Linked DNA regions of Kutzneria chonburiensis. The protein of the gene in region 1 interacts with the protein of each later gene in a pairwise test. Links are inferred from orthologs where the notes say so. Each region holds a gene or a part of one and is shown in the gene's direction. Other genes may lie near its edges.

Region 1 (8,465 bases):
AAGAGCATCGACACGCTGCCCGACGGCGGCAAGAAGTGCGGTGTCTCCTCGTTCAAGACCTACGACTCCACCACCTCGCGCTACATGGACGACGCGCGCACGTGGCAGAGCTCGGAGCCGGCGCTCGACTTCACCTCGACCGCCGCGCTCGCGTTCAGCCTGACTGCGGCAGGCTGAGGCAGGGATAGAGGGACCGCCCGATCCCGATCGGGCGGTCCCTCGCCATGTCCGGTGATTTCCGTATGGAGCGGTTCACCATTGACCGAGAACGCTCCCTGGCAATCCTGACAGGCAACTCTTAGGGTGTTCCCGGTTTGCTCTTCAGCTTCTCCGCAGGTCCGTATACGAGGCTTACCGCATGGGTCGAGATTCCGGGCCGGCGTGGACGCGGCACCGAGTGCTGGTGTTGCTCGCCGCCGTCGTCGCCGGTGCCGGGCTGGCCGCTGTCGTGGTCGGCGTGGACGGCAGCGTCGCCGCGTCCCCGGTCGCGGGCAGTGCGCAGCCGAAGCCGAAGTCCGCCGCGGCCACCGACACGCTGACCAAGAAGAGCAGCGCCCCGACCCCCACGGTGGACGCCACCTCGGTCCCGTCCGACCCGACCGCGGCGCTGGCCGCCGCCATGGCCCCGTTGAGCGCCAGCAAGACCGGCGACTTCTCCATCGCCGTGCTCGACCAGGAGACCGGCGTCACCGCCACCTTCAATCCGGACGAGACCTACGCGACCGCCAGCATCGTCAAGGCCGACATCCTGGCCGTGCTGCTCTACCAGTCGCAGCAGCAGGGCACGCCGCTCACCGACGACGAGGACACGGCCGCCACCAAGATGATCGAGGCCAGCGACAACGACTCGGCCACGGCGTTATGGGACGACGTGGGCAGCGCCGCCGGCATGACCACGGCCAACCACGCCTTCGGCTTACGCGACACGGTCGCCGGCACGGACGACTACTGGGGCCTGACCACGACCAACGTCGCCGACCAGCTCACCGTGCTGTCGGTGCTGACCTCGCCCAAGTCGCTGCTGGACGACGCCTCCCGCAAGTACGCCGCCGACCTCATGCACCAGGTCGAGCCTGACCAGGTCTGGGGCGTCTCCGCCGCCGCCGATCCCGGGACCACGCCGGCGTTGAAGAACGGCTGGCTGCCGGTGGACTCGGACAACGACCTGTGGGCGGTCAACAGCATCGGCCAGGTCAGTCACAGCGGGCACACCTACCTGGTGGCCTACCTGTCCAGCTCGCAGCCCGACGAGCAGACCGGCATCGACCAGGCCTCGGCCGTGAGCAAAGCTGCCGTTGCGGCAGTTGCCGGCAGCTGACTAACGCGAATGCGCTTCATCTATCGTCGGAAACTGGTCGCGAATGGCCGCATTCGCTGGACCGAACGGCCCCAACAGGGGAGACAACGGCGCACCGAGGCGGACAATGGCGGGATGAAGTGGTTCCCGTGGCGGCGCCGTCACGCCGAGCACGACACCCCCGTCGTCGAGCCCGACTCCGAGCAGGTGGCGGAGTGGCTGGAACCCGCGACGGAGAACCCGCAGGCCCGCGCCGACCGGTTCTGGGAACGCTGGAACGAGCTGTTGCCGCAGATCAACTCGGCCCTTGGCGACAGCGAGCCCACGCGCATCGAGCACCTGTTGTGCGAGGAGGTCGCGGCGATCCACCCGGAGCTGCACTTCTCGGTGGAACGCGGCCAGCGCGCCGTCTACGCCCTCGTCGTCACCGGCCAGGAGCGCCCCGATCTGCGCCCCTTGACCGACGCCTGGCAGGCCGCCGCGCCGGATGAGGACATGATCTGGGAGTACCACGACTCGGTGCCGCCGGTGCCGGACCCGACCGAGGTCACCGTCAACATCGGCGATCACCGGCTGCGGCTGGCCGACGTTCGGGTGGTGGCTCAGGTCGACCGGGACGCGGGCGTCGTCGACGTCGCCGTGCACCATCCTGAGCTCGCGGCGCTGACCGACGAGGCCCGTACGGCCATGACCTTCCTGCCGCTCGACGCCACTCTCGGCGAGCGGCTGGCCGCCGAGCGCCTGCGCCGCGTTGAGACCGCCGAGGCGGCCCCGGAACAGGGCATCACGCTGCTGGAGTTGCGGACGATCGTGCGGGGCCTGGCGGGCCAGGACGCCGACGGCAATCCGATCGGTCAGACCACCTGGAGCGGTGACGCCTGACGGCCGGAAACTGTCGGTGGGTGCCGATAGTCTTAGGGCTGTGACCAGCCCCGAAGAGGTTCCCGACGACGTTCGAGCGCACTACGGCGAGCTCGCCGAGCAGATCCGCGGCCACCAGTTCCGCTACTACGTCACGGACTCGCCGACGATCACCGACGGCGAGTTCGACACGCTGCTGCGGGAACTCCAGGGCATCGAGGACACCTACCCGAGCCTGGTCACCCCCGACTCGCCGACGCAGCGCGTCGGCGGCACCTTCTCCACCGACTTCACCACCGTCGACCACCTCGAGCGGCTGCTCAGCCTGGACAACGTCTTCAACACCGAGGACCTCCAGGCCTGGGCCGACCGGGTGCACAAGGAGATCGGCGAGGACGCGCACTTCCTGTGCGAGCTCAAGATCGACGGCCTCGCGCTGAATCTGCTCTACGAGGACGGCAAGCTGGTCCGGGCGCTGACCCGCGGCGACGGCCGCACCGGCGAGGACGTCACGCTCAACGTCCGCACCATCAAGGACATCCCCGAGCGGCTGACCGGCACCGCCGAGTTCCCGGTGCCCAAGCTGGTCGAGGTGCGCGGCGAGGTGTTCTTCCGGCTGGAGGACTTCCCCGACGTCAACGCCGCCCAGGTCGCGGCGGGCAAGGAACCGTTCGCCAACCCGCGCAACTCGGCCGCCGGCTCGCTGCGGCAGAAGGACCCCAAGGTCACCGCGAGCCGCCCGCTGCGCTTCATCTGCCACGGCTTGGGCAAGCGTGAGGGCTTCGAGCCGGAGCGCCAGTCCGACGCCTACCGGGCGCTGGCGGCGTGGGGGCTGCCGGTGTCGCCGCACACCAAGCTGGTCAAGGGGATCGGCGAGGTCGAGGCGCACATCGCCTACTGGGGCGAGCACCGGCACGACGCCGTGCACGAGATCGACGGCATCGTGGTCAAGGTCGACGAGGTGGCGCTGCAACGCCGTCTGGGCTCCACGTCCCGGGCCCCGCGCTGGGCGATCGCGTACAAGTACGCGCCGGAGGAGGCCACCACCAAGCTGCTGGACATCCTGGTCGGCGTCGGCCGTACGGGCCGGGTCACGCCGTACGCCGTGACGGAACCGGTGTTCGTGGCCGGCTCGACGGTGGCGCGGGCGACGCTGCACAACGCGTCCGAGGTCAAGCGCAAGGGCGTGCTGATCGGCGACACCATCGTCATCCGCAAGGCCGGCGACGTCATTCCCGAGGTCCTCGGTCCGGTGATCGACGTGCGACCCGATGACGCCCGTGAATTCGTGATGCCGGTGGACTGTCCGGAGTGCGGCACCACGCTGCGGTACGAGAAGGAGGGCGACGCCGACATCCGGTGCCCCAACCAGCAGTCCTGCCCGGCGCAGCTGCGGGAGCGGCTGTTCTACCTGGCCAGCCGCAAGGCGTTGGACATCGAGGTGCTGGGCTACGAGGCGGCGGCCGCTCTGCTGGAGGCCCATGTCATCGAGGACGAGGGCGACGTCTTCGACCTCGACGAGGACAAACTGCTGCGGACCGAGCTGTTCCGGGCCCAGGACAAGAAGTCCGAGTCCGGCTACAAGCTGTCGGCCAACGGCGCGCGGCTGCTGGTCAACCTGGACGCGGCCAAGGACCGCGACCTGTGGCGGGTGCTGGTGTCACTGTCCATTCGGCACGTCGGTCCGTCGGCCGCGCGGGCGCTCGCGGTCACCTTCGGCTCCATCGACCGGATCTTCGCCGCCAGCGAGGAAGAGCTGGCCGCGGCCGACGGCGTCGGCCCGACCATCGCCGCCGCCGTGCTGGAGTGGCACGAGTGGGAGTGGCGGCGGGACATCATCGAGAAGTGGCGTGCCGCCGGCGTTCGCCTCGAGGAGGAGCAGGACGCCGCCACGCCGCGGGTGTTGGAGGGCCTGTCCATCGTGGTCACCGGGACGCTGCCGGGCTTTTCCCGTGACGAGGCCAAGGAGTCGATCATCGTGCGCGGCGGCAAGGCCGTCGGCTCGGTGTCGAAGAAGACCTCGTTCGTGGTGGTCGGGGAGAGCCCGGGATCCAAGTACGACAAGGCGATCCAGCTCAAGGTGCCGGTGCTGGACGAGGACGGCTTCCGGGTGCTGCTGGCCGAAGGGCCGGACGCGGCGACCGCGGTCGCCACCATCGGGGCAGACGATTCAGTGGACGAATAGGTCGAAGACGTTGCCGGCCATGGACGGCCACTCCGTGACCATCTCCTGGTAGCGCTCGTGCACCGTGGTCGAGGGCGTCAGGTCCCTCGGCTGCGGCGCCGACCGCGGCGCCGAGCTGGTCGGCGCCGGCACCTCCTTGGTCACCACCAGCACCTTCGTCTGCGGCGCCGGCTGCTGCACGATGATCGTGGTCGGCGGCTGCTGGGTCGGCGTGACCGTGGTGGTGCTCGGGGTCGGCGCCGGGGTCTGGCCCGCGTTGCGCACGTCCGTGGCCTGCTCGCTGACGTGCTGCACGGCCATCACGGCGACCACCGCCGCGAAGGTGATGCCGGTGATGCCGGCCGAGACCGCGAGGGCCGCCTCGGGATGCACCACCCGGTGATGGCCTCGCATCACGTCTCCTCGCTTCGTGCCGAGCCCACGCCCTGGCCGCTGGAACGTATCGGAGTAGTCGTGGCCAGTCCAAGCCGTTGTCCGACAACCCACACAGTCTTAGCTCGATCGAATGAATTGGCCCCGTTGCCGTTGCGGCGTTCTCAGGGCACGGTCGAAGCATGCTGCAAGCCTGTCTGAACGGGAGTCGAAGCCGGGACGCCCATCCCGCGCTGCCCGTCACGCCCCAGGAGCTCGCCGCCGACGCCGCTGCCGTCGTCGAGCTCGGCGTGACCGCGCTGCACGTGCATCCGCGTGACGCCGCCGGCCTCGAGGTGTTGGCCGGGCCGGAGGTCGCCACCGCCGTCTCCGTCGTCCGTGCCGCCGTCCCCGGCGTCGAGATCAGCGTCACCACCGGGGCGTGGATCCAGCCCGATCCCGTACGCCGGGCCGAACTCGTCGCCGGCTGGGCCGCGTTGGCCGCCGGCCGTCCCGACACCGCTTCCGTGAACGTGCACGAGGACGGTTGGCAGTCCGTCTGCGCCGCCCTGCACGCCGCCGGCATCGGCATCGAGCTCGGCGTCTTTCACGTGTCAGCCGCACAGACCTTGCGGGCCAACGGCTTCCCGCCCGGCACCGTCCGAGTCCTGGCCGAAGTCCAGCCCGGCCACTCCCCGGATCCCTTGCTGGCCGCCCTTTCCTGGTCGTCCCGGCCCATCCTGCTGCACGGCGAGGACTCCGACGCCTGGCCCGTCCTCGACACCGCCGCCCGGCTCGGCCTCGCCACCCGTATGGGCCTCGAGGACTGCCTGCACCGCCCCGACGGCACCCCCGCCCAGGGCAACGCCGACCTGATCGGCGCTGCCCGAGCGCTGCTCAGAACCGGGTGATGAGCAGGTTGGGGTCGAGCTGGGTGCGGTACGCGGCGCTGGCCACGTAGACGGACTTTCCGCGTACGGCAATGGAAGTGGGGTTGGACAGGCCGTCGGCGGCGGTCAGGGCGATGGTGTGGGAGCCGTCGGGGCGGATGACGGCGAGCCGGCTGGCGGAGTTGATCGCGGCGAGCACGACGGGGCCGTCGAAGGTGAAGTCGTCGATGCCGGCGAGGCCGGTGGCGCGGGTCTGGATCGGGCCGGCGGAACCGTCGTGGCGGACGGGGATCCGCAGCAGCATGCCGGTGTCGGTGTTGCTGACCCAGACGGCCCCGTCATGCACCTTGATGCCGTTGGACCCGAAGCCGGAAACCTTGGCCAGCGGCCCGCCCTGCGCCCAGACCGCGGCCTTGCCGGTGCTCAACGGGATCCGCCACACCTGTCCGGCCGAGGAATCGGTGGCGTAGAGGGTGCGGCCGTCCAGCGCGAGCCCGTTGACGAAGCCGGCCGGCAGCGGCGCGAACAGGGTGGCGGCTCCGTGACCGAGCCGGTAGACGCCGGTCTGCGCGCCGGCGTTGACGTTGACGTAGAGCGTGCCGTCGCCGGTGCGGACGATGCCGGAGACACCGCCCGGCAGCTGGGCCAGGATGGTGATCCGGCCGTCCCTGGTCACCCGCGCGACCTGCCTGGCCCCGTTGAACGTGAGGTCGGCCGAGCCGTCCGGCTCCAGGGTGATGTTCTCCGGCTGCTGATGCGCGGCCAGGTCGAAGTGCACGACCGAAACCTGGCCGGACGCCCACGCCGGCGCCGCGGCGGTGACCGTGGCCAGGGCGACGGCCGCGACGACGGCACTGATTCGGAACACGATGTTCTCCATTCGCTGTCGGTGACCGAAGTATCCCGACGGAATTGGCCGAAATCGCGAAACAGTTGCCTGGGAGAACTCTCAAAATTTACCTAGTAATAACTGTCGCCGCTGGTCGGAGCGATGGCGACGGCCAATTGGAGGTGGTCGCCATCGCCCGGTCGGGCACAGTTTCGCGTTCAGTCCGGCAGGACGACGGCGACGATGCCGGCCAGATGGGCCAGCCGGGCCAGCTCGGCGGCCCGGAACATCGGCCCGCCGGGGCGGCCGACCAGCAGCACCCGCTCGGGCTTGCCCAGCGGTGTGGCGGCCAGCTCGGTGCCGAGCTCCTGCCAGGTCTCGGGCACCCAGTCCTCCTCGCCGTCGAGGATGGTGGCCCGCGGCAGCGGCATCCACGGCACGGTGACCATGCGGGTCTCGGGCGCGGCGGTGCTGGCGGCGACCCGGTGCACGCCGTCGCCGTCGTGCGTGACGACCACGGCCCAGCCGGCCCGCACGATGCGCGGCACGCCCTCGGCGAAGATGGCCAGCCCCTGGGCCGGCTGCGCGGCGATCTCCTCGACCAGCTCCAGCTCACGGTGCGTGTTGAGCACGCCGGCGTACGGCCGCACGGCGTCGACCTCGACGCCCTCGATCGACTCGGCCGCGGTGATCAGCGCGTCCGGCAGGCGACCCGACGGCAGCTCCACCACCAGGTCGTCGATGGCCAGGCCCGGAGCGCGCTCCACCACGTCCACGCTGAGGATGTCAGCCCCGATCTCGCCGAGCGCGGTCGCGACCGCGCCCAGGGTGCCGGGTCGGTCCGGGAGCTGCACCCGGATCAGGAAGGACACGGCGCAACGCCTCCATGCTCGTGTACGGGACCTCGCCGCCCGCACCGGCCGCCGATTGTCGCAGACCGGCGGCCGTGATGAGGATCGTCGTCCGCCAGACGAGACGAAGCCGGCTCGATACCCGCTCGGAGCTGCGCACGGCTGCGTCCTAGACTCGATCGGTCATGCACGTTAGCCCCGCTCACGCTTGGAGGAGCACCTCCGCATGCCCAGCATCTCCCGAGACGAGGTGGCACACCTCGCCCGGCTGGCCAGGTTGGCCGTGACAGACGACGAGCTGGACCTGTTCGCCGGCCAGTTGGACGCCATCCTGAACGCGGTGGCCCAGGTCAGCGAGGTGTCCCAGCAGGACGTGCCGCCGACCTCCCACGCCGTGCCGTTGACCAACGTCTTCCGCGAGGACGTGGTCCGCCCGTGCCTGACCCAGCAGCAGGCGCTGGCCGGCGCGCCGGCCGCCGAGGAGGGCCGCTTCCGCGTGCCCCGCATCCTGGGGGAGGAACAGTGAGCGAGCTCATCCGTCTTTCGGCCGCGGACTTGGCCGACAAGATCCACAAGCGTGAGGTCTCCGCGGTCGAGGTGACGCAGGCCCACCTGGACCGCATCGCCGCCGTCGACGGGGCCGTGCACGCCTTCCTGCACGTCAACGACGAGGGTGCGCTGGCCGCCGCGGCCAAGGTCGACGAGCAGATCGCCGTCGGCGAGGTCGCGTCCCCGCTGGCCGGCGTGCCGCTGGCCCTCAAGGACGTGCTGACCACGGTCGACGAGCCCACCACGGTCGGCTCCAAGATCCTTGAGAACTGGCTGCCGCCGTACGACGCCACCGTCACCGAGCGGCTGCGCGCCGCCGGCGTCGTCATCCTCGGCAAGACCAACATGGACGAGTTCGCCATGGGCTCCTCCACCGAGAACTCGGCGTACGGGCCGACCCACAATCCGTGGGACCTGGAGCGCATCCCCGGCGGTTCCGGCGGCGGCTCCTCGGCCTCGCTGGCCGCCTTCGAGGCGCCGCTGGCCATCGGCACCGACACCGGCGGCTCGATCCGCCAGCCCGGCGCCGTGACCGGCACCGTCGGCGTGAAGCCGACGTACGGCACCGTGTCCCGCTACGGCCTCGTCGCCTTCTCCTCCTCGCTGGACCAGGCCGGTCCCTGTGCCCGGACGGTGCTCGACGCCGCCCTGC
Region 2 (8,868 bases), 1.4 Mb from region 1 along the record:
GCCAGCGAGGTGGCCGCGCCGAGGATGCCGACGACGCCCGCGACCACGGTCGGCAGCCCGGACACGCGGTTGGCCAGGGTGAAGGCCTCGTCGCTGCGCATCGCCGCTTCCGTGCGCACGCCGAAGAACCGGTTGCGGCGCAGCGCGCCGCGCAGGCCGAGCGCGCCGACCACGCCGAAGGACAAGCCGACGATCAGGACAACCACCGATACCGTCGTGACTGCGAGGTTCACACCGTGGAGGGTAGGCGTTATTCGATGGCCACCAGGACTTCACCCCGGTCGTATGTGCTGCACGCCATGTTCAGACGCAGCTTCACCATCGCCGCGGTGGCCCTGCTGGCGACCGGGCTGACCGCGGGGGCGGCCGCCGCGAGCCCGTCACGGGTTCGCCTGCTCGGCGAGCAGATCGTGCCGCTCAACTTGCCGTTCCAGGGCACGACCGTCGGCGGTCTGTCGGCCATCGACCGTGATCCCCGCACCGGCCAGTACGTGCTGATCAGTGACGACCGGTCGGCGATCAATCCGGCCCGGTTCTACACGGCCAAGATCGACGTGGACGCCGCCGGCATCCACTCCGTCGACTTCACCGGGACGCACCCGTTCCTGCGTCCCGACGGCAAGACGTATCCGACGATCAAGGACTGGACCGCCACCCCGTGCACCGCCTCCCGTGAGGACTGCGACCGGGACGGCACCGTGGACCCGGAGGAGCTGCGGGTCGACCCGTGGACCGGGAACATCACGTGGAGCCAGGAGGGCGAGCGGATCCTGAGCCCGCAGCCCGTGTTGCTCGACCCGTCGATCCGCCAGGTCCGGCCGGACGGCAGCTACGTCGGCCAGTACCCGCTGCCGGTCGACGAGCGGATGAGCACCGACAACGTCGGCCCACGGCAGAACCAGACGCTGGAGGGCATCACCTACGCGGCCGCCGGCACGCTGCTGGTCAGTGAGCTGGAGGACCCGCTGCTCCAGGACGGCGCGAACCCGACCGCCACGTCCGGGGCGCTGACCCGGATCACCGTGCAGAGCCGTTTCGGCCCGGTGCTGGCCCAGTACGCGTACCCGATCGACCCGCTGTTCGCGCCGTCGCCCAGCGCCAACGACACCAACGGCGTGTCCAGCATGGTGGCCTACGACCCGATCGATCCGACCCGCTACCTGATGGTGGAGCGGGCCTTCGTCACCGGCGTCGGCAACAAGGTCCGGGTCTACGAGATCGACACCAGGGGCGCGACCAACATCAAGGACGTGGCCTCGATCGCCGGCAAGAAGATCAAGCCGGTGAGCAAGAAGCTGCTGGTCGACCTGGACACCCTCGGCCTGCCCAAGGTGGACAACATCGAGGGCATCACCTGGGGGCCGACGCTGCCGAGTGGGGAGCGGACGCTGCTGCTGGTCAGCGACAACAACTTCAACCCCAGCCAGATCACCCAGGTGATCGCGCTGGCCGTGCGCTAGGCGCCGGCTACGGCTGAGACGCCGTCCATCACGCCCACGTACGCGTGGTCCTTGGACAGCGACGCCGAGGCGTAGTCCGGTGCGGGGCCGATCTGCACCTGGCCCCGCACCGTGCCCTTGCCGATGTCCAGGGCGTAGAGGATGCCGCCGGCGGGATCGACGACCCAGACCGAGTCGAAGCTGACGGTCGGTGAACCGGTCGCGGTGACCGCGGCGGCCCAGCGCGGGGTCAGCTGCCCGGCGTTGTCGGCGATGAACGCCTTTGGGCCGCCGTTGGCGCATGGGATGACCAGCAGGTTGTCCAGCGCGGCCGGCGCGCCTTGGGACGGGCAGGTGTTCAGCTGTGACGTCACGTGCGACAGGTCGGACTGGTCCAGCACGTAGGTGATGCCGCGAATGCCCGTCACGGCCACGTGTGAGCCGATCATCGCGGGGCTGGTGGCACCGAGGTCAAAATGGTGGCCGTTGTCCTCGCCCCAGGTCGGCGGCGTGAAGATGTCGATCCGGTTCAGCTTCTCGGTGGCCAGCGCCAGCACGGAGTCGCTGTCGTCGTACTCGCCGCCGGTCGACGCACCGCCGGCGGCCGCGTAGAGCAGCCGCGAGTTGTCCTGCACGCCGCCGGCCGGGCCGTCGAAGCCGCCCTTGCGCCGGGTCGGCACCGTGTAGCTGTGGGCGTCGGTGCCGTCGGTTCTTATCGACAGGACCGTGCCCACGTAGTTGCCGCAGTCGCCGGCCAGCCCGCCGTAGGGGATGAAGACCCGGCCGTCAGCCACCGTCAGCGCGCCGGCTTGGAGGTAGGCGGTGGTGTCGCCCTTCGGCGCATCCACGTTGGCCCGCACCTCGACGGTGCCGGTGTCCAGATCCAGGCCGACCAGCGTATGGCTGCCGCCCGCGGTCTCGGCCACCGCGAACACCCGGCCGGTGAACCGGTCGTAGGCCATCGTGCCGATGATGCCGACCGGATCGATATCGCCGCAGGGCAGGCCCTTGCGGGGCATGGGGGTGCCTAAGTGGGTCTGCCATCTGATCTTGCCGGTGACCGCGTCCAGCGCGTAGACGGTGTCGCTCTGGGTGGCGGCCAGGACCAGCGCGCCGACGATCAACGGCTGGCCGTACACCGCGCCGTCCAGCTTGGTGTGCCAGGCCAGGGACAGGGTGCTCACGGGCGCGAGATCGGGCTGCGCGCCGTCGCGCTGATTGGTCCGGTTGAACGTCTGCCAGTCGCCCATCGGCACCGGCGCGACCACGGCATTGGTGGTCGCGGAGGGGGCGGGAAGAGGGTGGCGGGGGCGTCGCGGTGCAGGCCGCCACCGACAGAACCAGGCCGATCCAAACCCAGCGCATGACCTAAAGAGTGTGCGCTAAACTCGGCCCATGAGCACGGTCCGCCTGCTCCTTATTTAGCCGCGTTGACCTCCTGACGAAGCGGTCGGCGCGGCTAGCCCTCCATGCCCGTATGGGGCTGGAGGGTTTTGTGTTGTCAGGGGCAGGTACGACGAGAGGGATCTTCCGATGACCGAGCAGACCGCCGAGGCGGCGCCGGCCCACCGCTACACCGCCGAACTGGCCGGCGAGTTCGAGCGTCGCTGGCAGCACTACTGGGACGAGCGCGGAACCTTCCACGCGCCCAACCCGGTCGGCCCGCTGAGCAGCGACGCGCCGCTGCCCGCCGACAAGATGTTCGTGCAGGACATGTTCCCGTACCCGTCGGGCGCGGGCCTGCACGTCGGCCACCCCCTGGGCTTCATCGGCACCGACGTGTTCGCCCGGTTCCACCGGATGAACGGCCGCAACGTGCTGCACACCATGGGCTTCGACGCCTTCGGCCTGCCGGCCGAGCAGTACGCCGTCGCCACCGGCCAGCATCCGCGCAAGACGACCGAGGACAACATCGCCACCTACCTGCGGCAGATCCGCCGGGTGGGCCTTGGTCACGACGAGCGGCGCCGGATCTCGACCATCGACCCGGAGTACTACCGCTGGACGCAGTGGATCTTCCTGCGCATCTACAACTCCTGGTACGACGAGTCGGCCGGTCGGGCCCGGCCGATCGCCGAGCTGGAGGCCGAGTACGCCAAGGACCCGTCCTGGGCCACGCTGTCGGCCGACGAGCGCCGGGCGAAGATCGACTCGCGGCGGCTGGCCTACCTGTCCGAGGCGCCGGTGAACTGGTGCCCGGGCCTGGGCACCGTGCTGTCCAATGAGGAGGTCACCGCGGACGGCCGCAGCGAGCGCGGCAACTTCCCGGTGTTTCGGCGCAACCTGCGCCAGTGGATGATGCGCATCACCGCCTACGCCGACCGGCTGGTCGACGACCTGGAGCGGCTGGACTGGCCGGAGAAGGTCAAGTCCATGCAGCGCAACTGGATCGGCCGTTCCTACGGCGCCAGGGTGCGTTTCGCCGCCGGCTCGGAGTCGATCGAGGTCTTCACCACCCGGCCCGACACCCTGTTCGGCGCCACCTATCTGGTGCTGGCTCCCGAGCACCCGCTGGTCGACTCGCTGACCACCGCCGAGTGGCCGTCCGATGTGGACGGTCGCTGGACCGCTGACGCGGCGACGCCGGCGGAAGCCGTTGCGGCGTACCGGCTGGCGGCGTCCCGGAAGTCCGATCTGGACCGTCAGGAGAACAAGGACAAGACCGGCGTCTTCACCGGCTCGTACGCGGTCAACCCTGTCAACGGGGCCAAGGTCCCGGTGTTCGTGGCCGACTACGTGCTGATGGGCTACGGCACCGGCGCGATCATGGCCGTGCCCGGCCAGGACACCCGCGACTGGGACTTCGCCGAGGTGTTCGGGCTGCCGATCATCCGCACCGTGCAGCCGACGGAAGGCTTCGAGGGCAAGGCTTTCACCGGCGACGGGCCGGCCGTCAATTCCGGGTTCCTGGACGGCATGGACGTCGTCGAGGCCAAGAAGACGATCATCGAGTGGCTGACCGAGCAGGGCGCCGGCGAGGGCACCGTGCAGTACAAGCTGCGCGACTGGCTGTTCTCCCGGCAGCGCTACTGGGGCGAGCCGTTCCCGATCGTCTACGACGAGCACGGTGTCGCCCATGACATCCCCGTCGACCAGCTGCCGGTCGAGCTGCCCGAGGTGGACGACTACTCGCCGCGGACCTTCGACCCGGACGACCCCGACACCGAGCCGTCGCCGCCGCTGTCCCGGGCCACCGACTGGATCAACGTCGAGCTGGACCTGGGCGACGGGCCCAAGATGTACCGCCGCGACGCCAACACCATGCCCAACTGGGCCGGTTCCTGCTGGTACCAGCTGCGGTACGTGGACCCGGACAACAGCGAGCGCTTCGTCGACGCGGTCAACGAGAAGTACTGGCTGGGCCCGCGCCCGGAGATCCACGGCTCCACCGACCCGGGCGGCGTCGACCTGTACATCGGCGGCGTCGAGCACGCCGTGCTGCACCTGCTGTACTCCCGGTTCTGGCAGAAGGTCCTGTTCGACCTGGGCGAGGTCAGCTCGGACGAGCCGTACCGCCGCCTGTTCAACCAGGGCTACATCCAGGCCTACGCCTACACCGACGCGCGCGGCGTGTACGTGCCGGCCGACGAGGTCGTCGAGCGGGACGGCAAGTACTTCTGGAACGACGAAGAGGTCAACCGCGAGTACGGCAAGATGGGCAAGAGCCTGAAGAACGTCGTCACCCCGGACGAGATGTGCGACACCTACGGGGCCGACACCTTCCGGCTGTACGAGATGTCCATGGGGCCGATGGAGGTCTCGCGGCCGTGGGCGACCAAGGACGTCGTCGGCGCGCAGCGTTTCCTGCAGCGGCTGTGGCGCAACCTGGTCGACGAGGAGACCGGGCAGCTGCGGGTCACCGACGTCGAGCCGGACGAGGACACGCTGCGGGCGCTGCACAAGGCCATCGCCGGCGTCCGCGAGGACTACGCGGAGATGCGCTACAACACGGCCGGCGCGAAGCTGATCGAGCTGAACAACTTCCTGACCAAGGCCGGCTCCACGCCGCGGTCGGTGGCCGAGTCGCTGGTGCTGATGCTGGCGCCGCTGTGCCCGCACATCGCCGAGGAGCTGTGGCAGCGGCTGGGCCACGATGAGTCGCTGGCCCACGGTCCGTTCCCGGTCGCCGAGGAGCGCTACCTGGTCGCCGACACCGTCGAGTACCCGATCCAGGTCAACGGCAAGGTCAAGGCCCGCGTGACGGTGGCCGCCGACGCCGGCCAGGAGCAGGTCAAGGCGCTGGCGCTGGCCGACGCCAAGGTGGCCGAGCTGCTGGGCGGCAAGGAGCCGCGCAAGGTCATCGTGGTGCCGGGCCGTCTGGTCAACATCGTGGCGTGACGCTGATCGGGGTCCTCCTCGGAGGACCCCCGATCAGTTGGTCAGGCCGATGTCCTCGAACAGCTCCGTGAGCATGGACTCGAACAGCGGCTCCGCGTTGGACACCGCGAACGGGAAGCGGCCGAAGACCTCCAGCGCCACCTGGCCGTACAGGCGGACCCAGAACTGCAGCATGGTGTAGACCACGGAGAGGTTGAGGGCCTCCTCCGGCAGCTGGATGCCCTCCTGCTCGATCTGGGAGAGCAGGTGGCTGCGGAAGGCGACCAGGTCGGTGCGCAGCTCGTCGGGGACGTTCTCCTCGTCCGGCACCAGCAGCCTGTGCGTGGCCAGCAGCTTGCCGGCCATGTTCAGGAAGATCCGGCCGAACTGGTCCTTGGGCCGGCGCATCAGCTCGCCGGTCGCCTCGTCGACCTCGCAGTGGGCCGAGTCGTCGGGCGAGGCGAAGACCAGCGTGAACTCCTGCGGGTGGTTGAGCGCCCAGCGGCGGAAGCCGCGGCAGGCCGCCAGCACGCCGCCGATCGCGTCGTGCTCGTCGACCCGGGTGAGGTCGGCGGTCAGCTCCGCGGCCAGGTCGCCGCAGATGTCGTCGATCACGCGGCGCAGCAGGTCCTCGCGCGAGTCGTAGTACCGGTACAGCGCCGGCGCGGTGATGCCCAGCTCGCGGGCGATCGCCCGCAGCGTGACGGCCTCGCGGCCCTGCTCCACCAGTAGCCTGCGCGCCTGCTGGCGGATCTCTCGCTCGGTGTCGGCCCGGGGCCGATCACGTCGCGTGGTCTCCGTCATAGTTCACCCCATCGTGTTGCAAACACCGCTGACCACCCATTAACGGTGTTTACCGGCGCCTGTCCTAGGGGGAACGGTACAACGACGGCGGGGCTGATGTTCGCGTCCCGGACAACGGTGGTGCACCGACGCCGCTGGATCGTGATCATCTGGACGCTTGCCGACCGGCAACGAGTTATCCACACCTGGATCTTCACTCCCATTGGCCGTGACCTGCGCTCGGTAGAATGGACCCGGGGCGGCCTCCCCAGGGAGCGGCGGGCTGGGTGTGGGGCCGGGCGGGTCCGGCTTGGGCCGGGTGGATCGGGGGGCCGGGTGGTCGGGTTTGGGACCGGGAGGGCCGGGGGACGGGTAAGTCGGGCTTGGGCCGGCGTCGGGGCTGGGCCGCCCGAGGCCAAGCATGGGGGCCAACCATGGAGGCCGAGCATGGGGCCCGCGCTTGCGCTGCGTGTGGTGGGCTAGGCGCGGGGCTGCGTGGTGGGCTGGGTGTTGTGGCCCGGAATATCGGGATCGTGGGAGAGGTTGGCGTTGGCGTGACCACTGAAGTGCTTGTGCACGTGCGGCCGGGGTGCCCGTTCTGCGACATGCTGCGCGCCAACCTGAAGCGGAGCGGGCTGAAGTACCGCGAGCTGGACATCTGGCAGGACCCGGATGCGGCGGCGGCGGTGCGGGCGGCGGCCAACGGGAACGAGACGGTGCCGACGGTGAACGTGGGCAGCACGTGGATGGTCAACCCGTCGATCCACCAGGTGCTGGCGGCCGTGAAGGCCGAGGCGCCGGAGTTGCTGCCGCAGCAGTGAGGCTCAGCCGGCGACGGCGATGACGCCGGCGGCCTTGTCGCTGGCGAGGTCGATCGTGGCCGTGAGCTGACCGGTGCCGCCGTCGACAACGGCGACGGAACGACGACCGGCGAAATAGACGCTGTGGTCCCGAGGGGACACGGCGATGCCGTGCGCGGTGAGCACGAGGGTCTGCACGATGCGCCGGGAGGAAGTGTCCACAACGGACACGGTGCCGTCCTGGAGGTTGATGACGTAGAGCCGGTCACCGCCGACGGCGAGCTGGCAAGCGCCGACGCCGACGGGGATGCGGGCGACGACCTGGTTGGTGCGGTTGTCGACAACGGTGACGGAACCGTTGGTGTTGGCCAGCCGGCTGGTGTGCGAGACGTAGGTGAACGCCCCGTCGGGACTGACGGCGACGTACTGGGGCAGCACATCGACGGGCACGGTCTTGGTGACGGTGGCGATCCGGGTGTCGATCACGGTGATGCTGGCGCCCTGGTTGTTGACCACGTACAGGTGCGAGCCGTCGGGAGTGATGGCGATGCCGGTGGGGGTGACGCCGACCTGGATGACGGCGGCCAGCGAATTGGTGGTCGTGTCGAAACCGAGCACCACGCCCTGACCGTTGGCGGTGCCGGAGATGTAGAGCCGCTTGCCGTCGGGACGGACGACGGCCGAGTCGAGCTCGGCTTTGACCCGAATGCGCTTGACGATCGACGCGGTGCGGAGGTCGACGACGGCGACGGTGCCGGCCCAGCCGTTGATGACAAACGCCGTGCGGCCGTCGGGGCTGAGGGTGAGGCCGGTGACCGGGGCGCCGGTGTCGACGACGGCGGTGACCTGACCGGCGGCGACGTCGACGATCCGCAGCTCACCGTTCTCGCCGGCGACCAGCGCGTGCACGGCGGCGGCGCTGACCGCGGGCCGGATCTGCAGGGGCTGCTCGGCGACCACCCCGGCGGTCAGCATCGCCAGCGCGATTCCGGCCGCCACCAAGGCTCGCAGTCGCCGAGCGCCGAGGCGGCGCTGGCAGCGCGTGGTGGTCACAAGCCGCATGGGAGCATTTTGACCATGGTCCCGGCCACCCGCGCACCCGGGACGGGTGAACGTTTCCGCCCGGCCGGGAAACGTAGATGCCCTGGTGCCGGGTCGCTCGGGGGCTACGCGACCGGCGCCAGGGCACCTCACCGGCGGACGAATCGACCGGTACACCTCTGTGTATCAGTCCGGCAGCTGATTTGTTACGCCTCGCGACTCATCCGTTATGACTCCTCCATGTTGAACCAGACGGGCGTATCGCGTGCCCGCCAGTAGCAGTAGCAGGCCGGCGGCGAGGAAGGCGATCACCCGGGCCAGTCCGTCCAGCGCGGCCAGGTCGAACAGCACGAGCTTCAGGACGGACGCCCCGACCAGCACCAACCCGACGGCGCGCAGGGCGGCGGAGCGGATTCCGCGCAGCAGCAGGGCGATGGCGGCCACGGTCCACGACACCGTGATGACGGTGTGTCCGAACACGAACCCGG

What was found.
Region 2: the proteins of ligA (region 1) and leuS interact in binary tests that used the Escherichia coli proteins (3 or more experiments, as listed by UniProt). The link is inferred for Kutzneria chonburiensis from one-to-one orthologs.

What each region holds. Positions count from the first base shown.
Region 1 is NZ_CP097263.1:5,954,612-5,963,076, reverse strand. What follows is about bases 1,789-4,766. They hold ligA (NAD-dependent DNA ligase LigA), read left to right. Parts: upstream 1,789-2,189; coding sequence 2,190-4,343; downstream 4,344-4,766. Other genes in these bases: M3Q35_RS26930 (hypothetical protein), read right to left, coding at 4,329-4,736; M3Q35_RS26940 (hypothetical protein), read left to right, coding at 1,789-2,179. Outside these bases: M3Q35_RS26950 (glycoside hydrolase family 9 protein), read left to right, coding at 1-177; M3Q35_RS26945 (serine hydrolase), read left to right, coding at 359-1,318; more of M3Q35_RS26940, read left to right, coding at 1,433-1,788; M3Q35_RS26925 (3-keto-5-aminohexanoate cleavage protein), read left to right, coding at 4,898-5,605; M3Q35_RS26920 (DUF6923 family protein), read right to left, coding at 5,592-6,452; M3Q35_RS26915 (ACT domain-containing protein), read right to left, coding at 6,632-7,285; Asp-tRNA(Asn)/Glu-tRNA(Gln) amidotransferase subunit GatC, read left to right, coding at 7,491-7,790; Asp-tRNA(Asn)/Glu-tRNA(Gln) amidotransferase subunit GatA, read left to right, coding at 7,787-8,465. UniProt on the Escherichia coli protein: DNA ligase that catalyzes the formation of phosphodiester linkages between 5'-phosphoryl and 3'-hydroxyl groups in double-stranded DNA using NAD as a coenzyme and as the energy source for the reaction.
Region 2 is NZ_CP097263.1:7,369,081-7,377,948, reverse strand. Bases 2,597-5,977 are described here. They hold leuS (leucine--tRNA ligase), read left to right. Parts: upstream 2,597-2,972; coding sequence 2,973-5,777; downstream 5,778-5,977. Other genes in these bases: M3Q35_RS33885 (TetR/AcrR family transcriptional regulator), read right to left, coding at 5,811-5,977; M3Q35_RS33895 (outer membrane protein assembly factor BamB family protein), read right to left, coding at 2,597-2,707. Outside these bases: M3Q35_RS33905 (SdpI family protein), read right to left, coding at 1-233; M3Q35_RS33900 (esterase-like activity of phytase family protein), read left to right, coding at 300-1,460; more of M3Q35_RS33895, read right to left, coding at 1,457-2,596; more of M3Q35_RS33885, read right to left, coding at 5,978-6,560; M3Q35_RS33880 (glutaredoxin domain-containing protein), read left to right, coding at 7,094-7,360; M3Q35_RS33875 (cytochrome D1 domain-containing protein), read right to left, coding at 7,364-8,401; M3Q35_RS33870 (DUF2339 domain-containing protein), read right to left, coding at 8,567-8,868.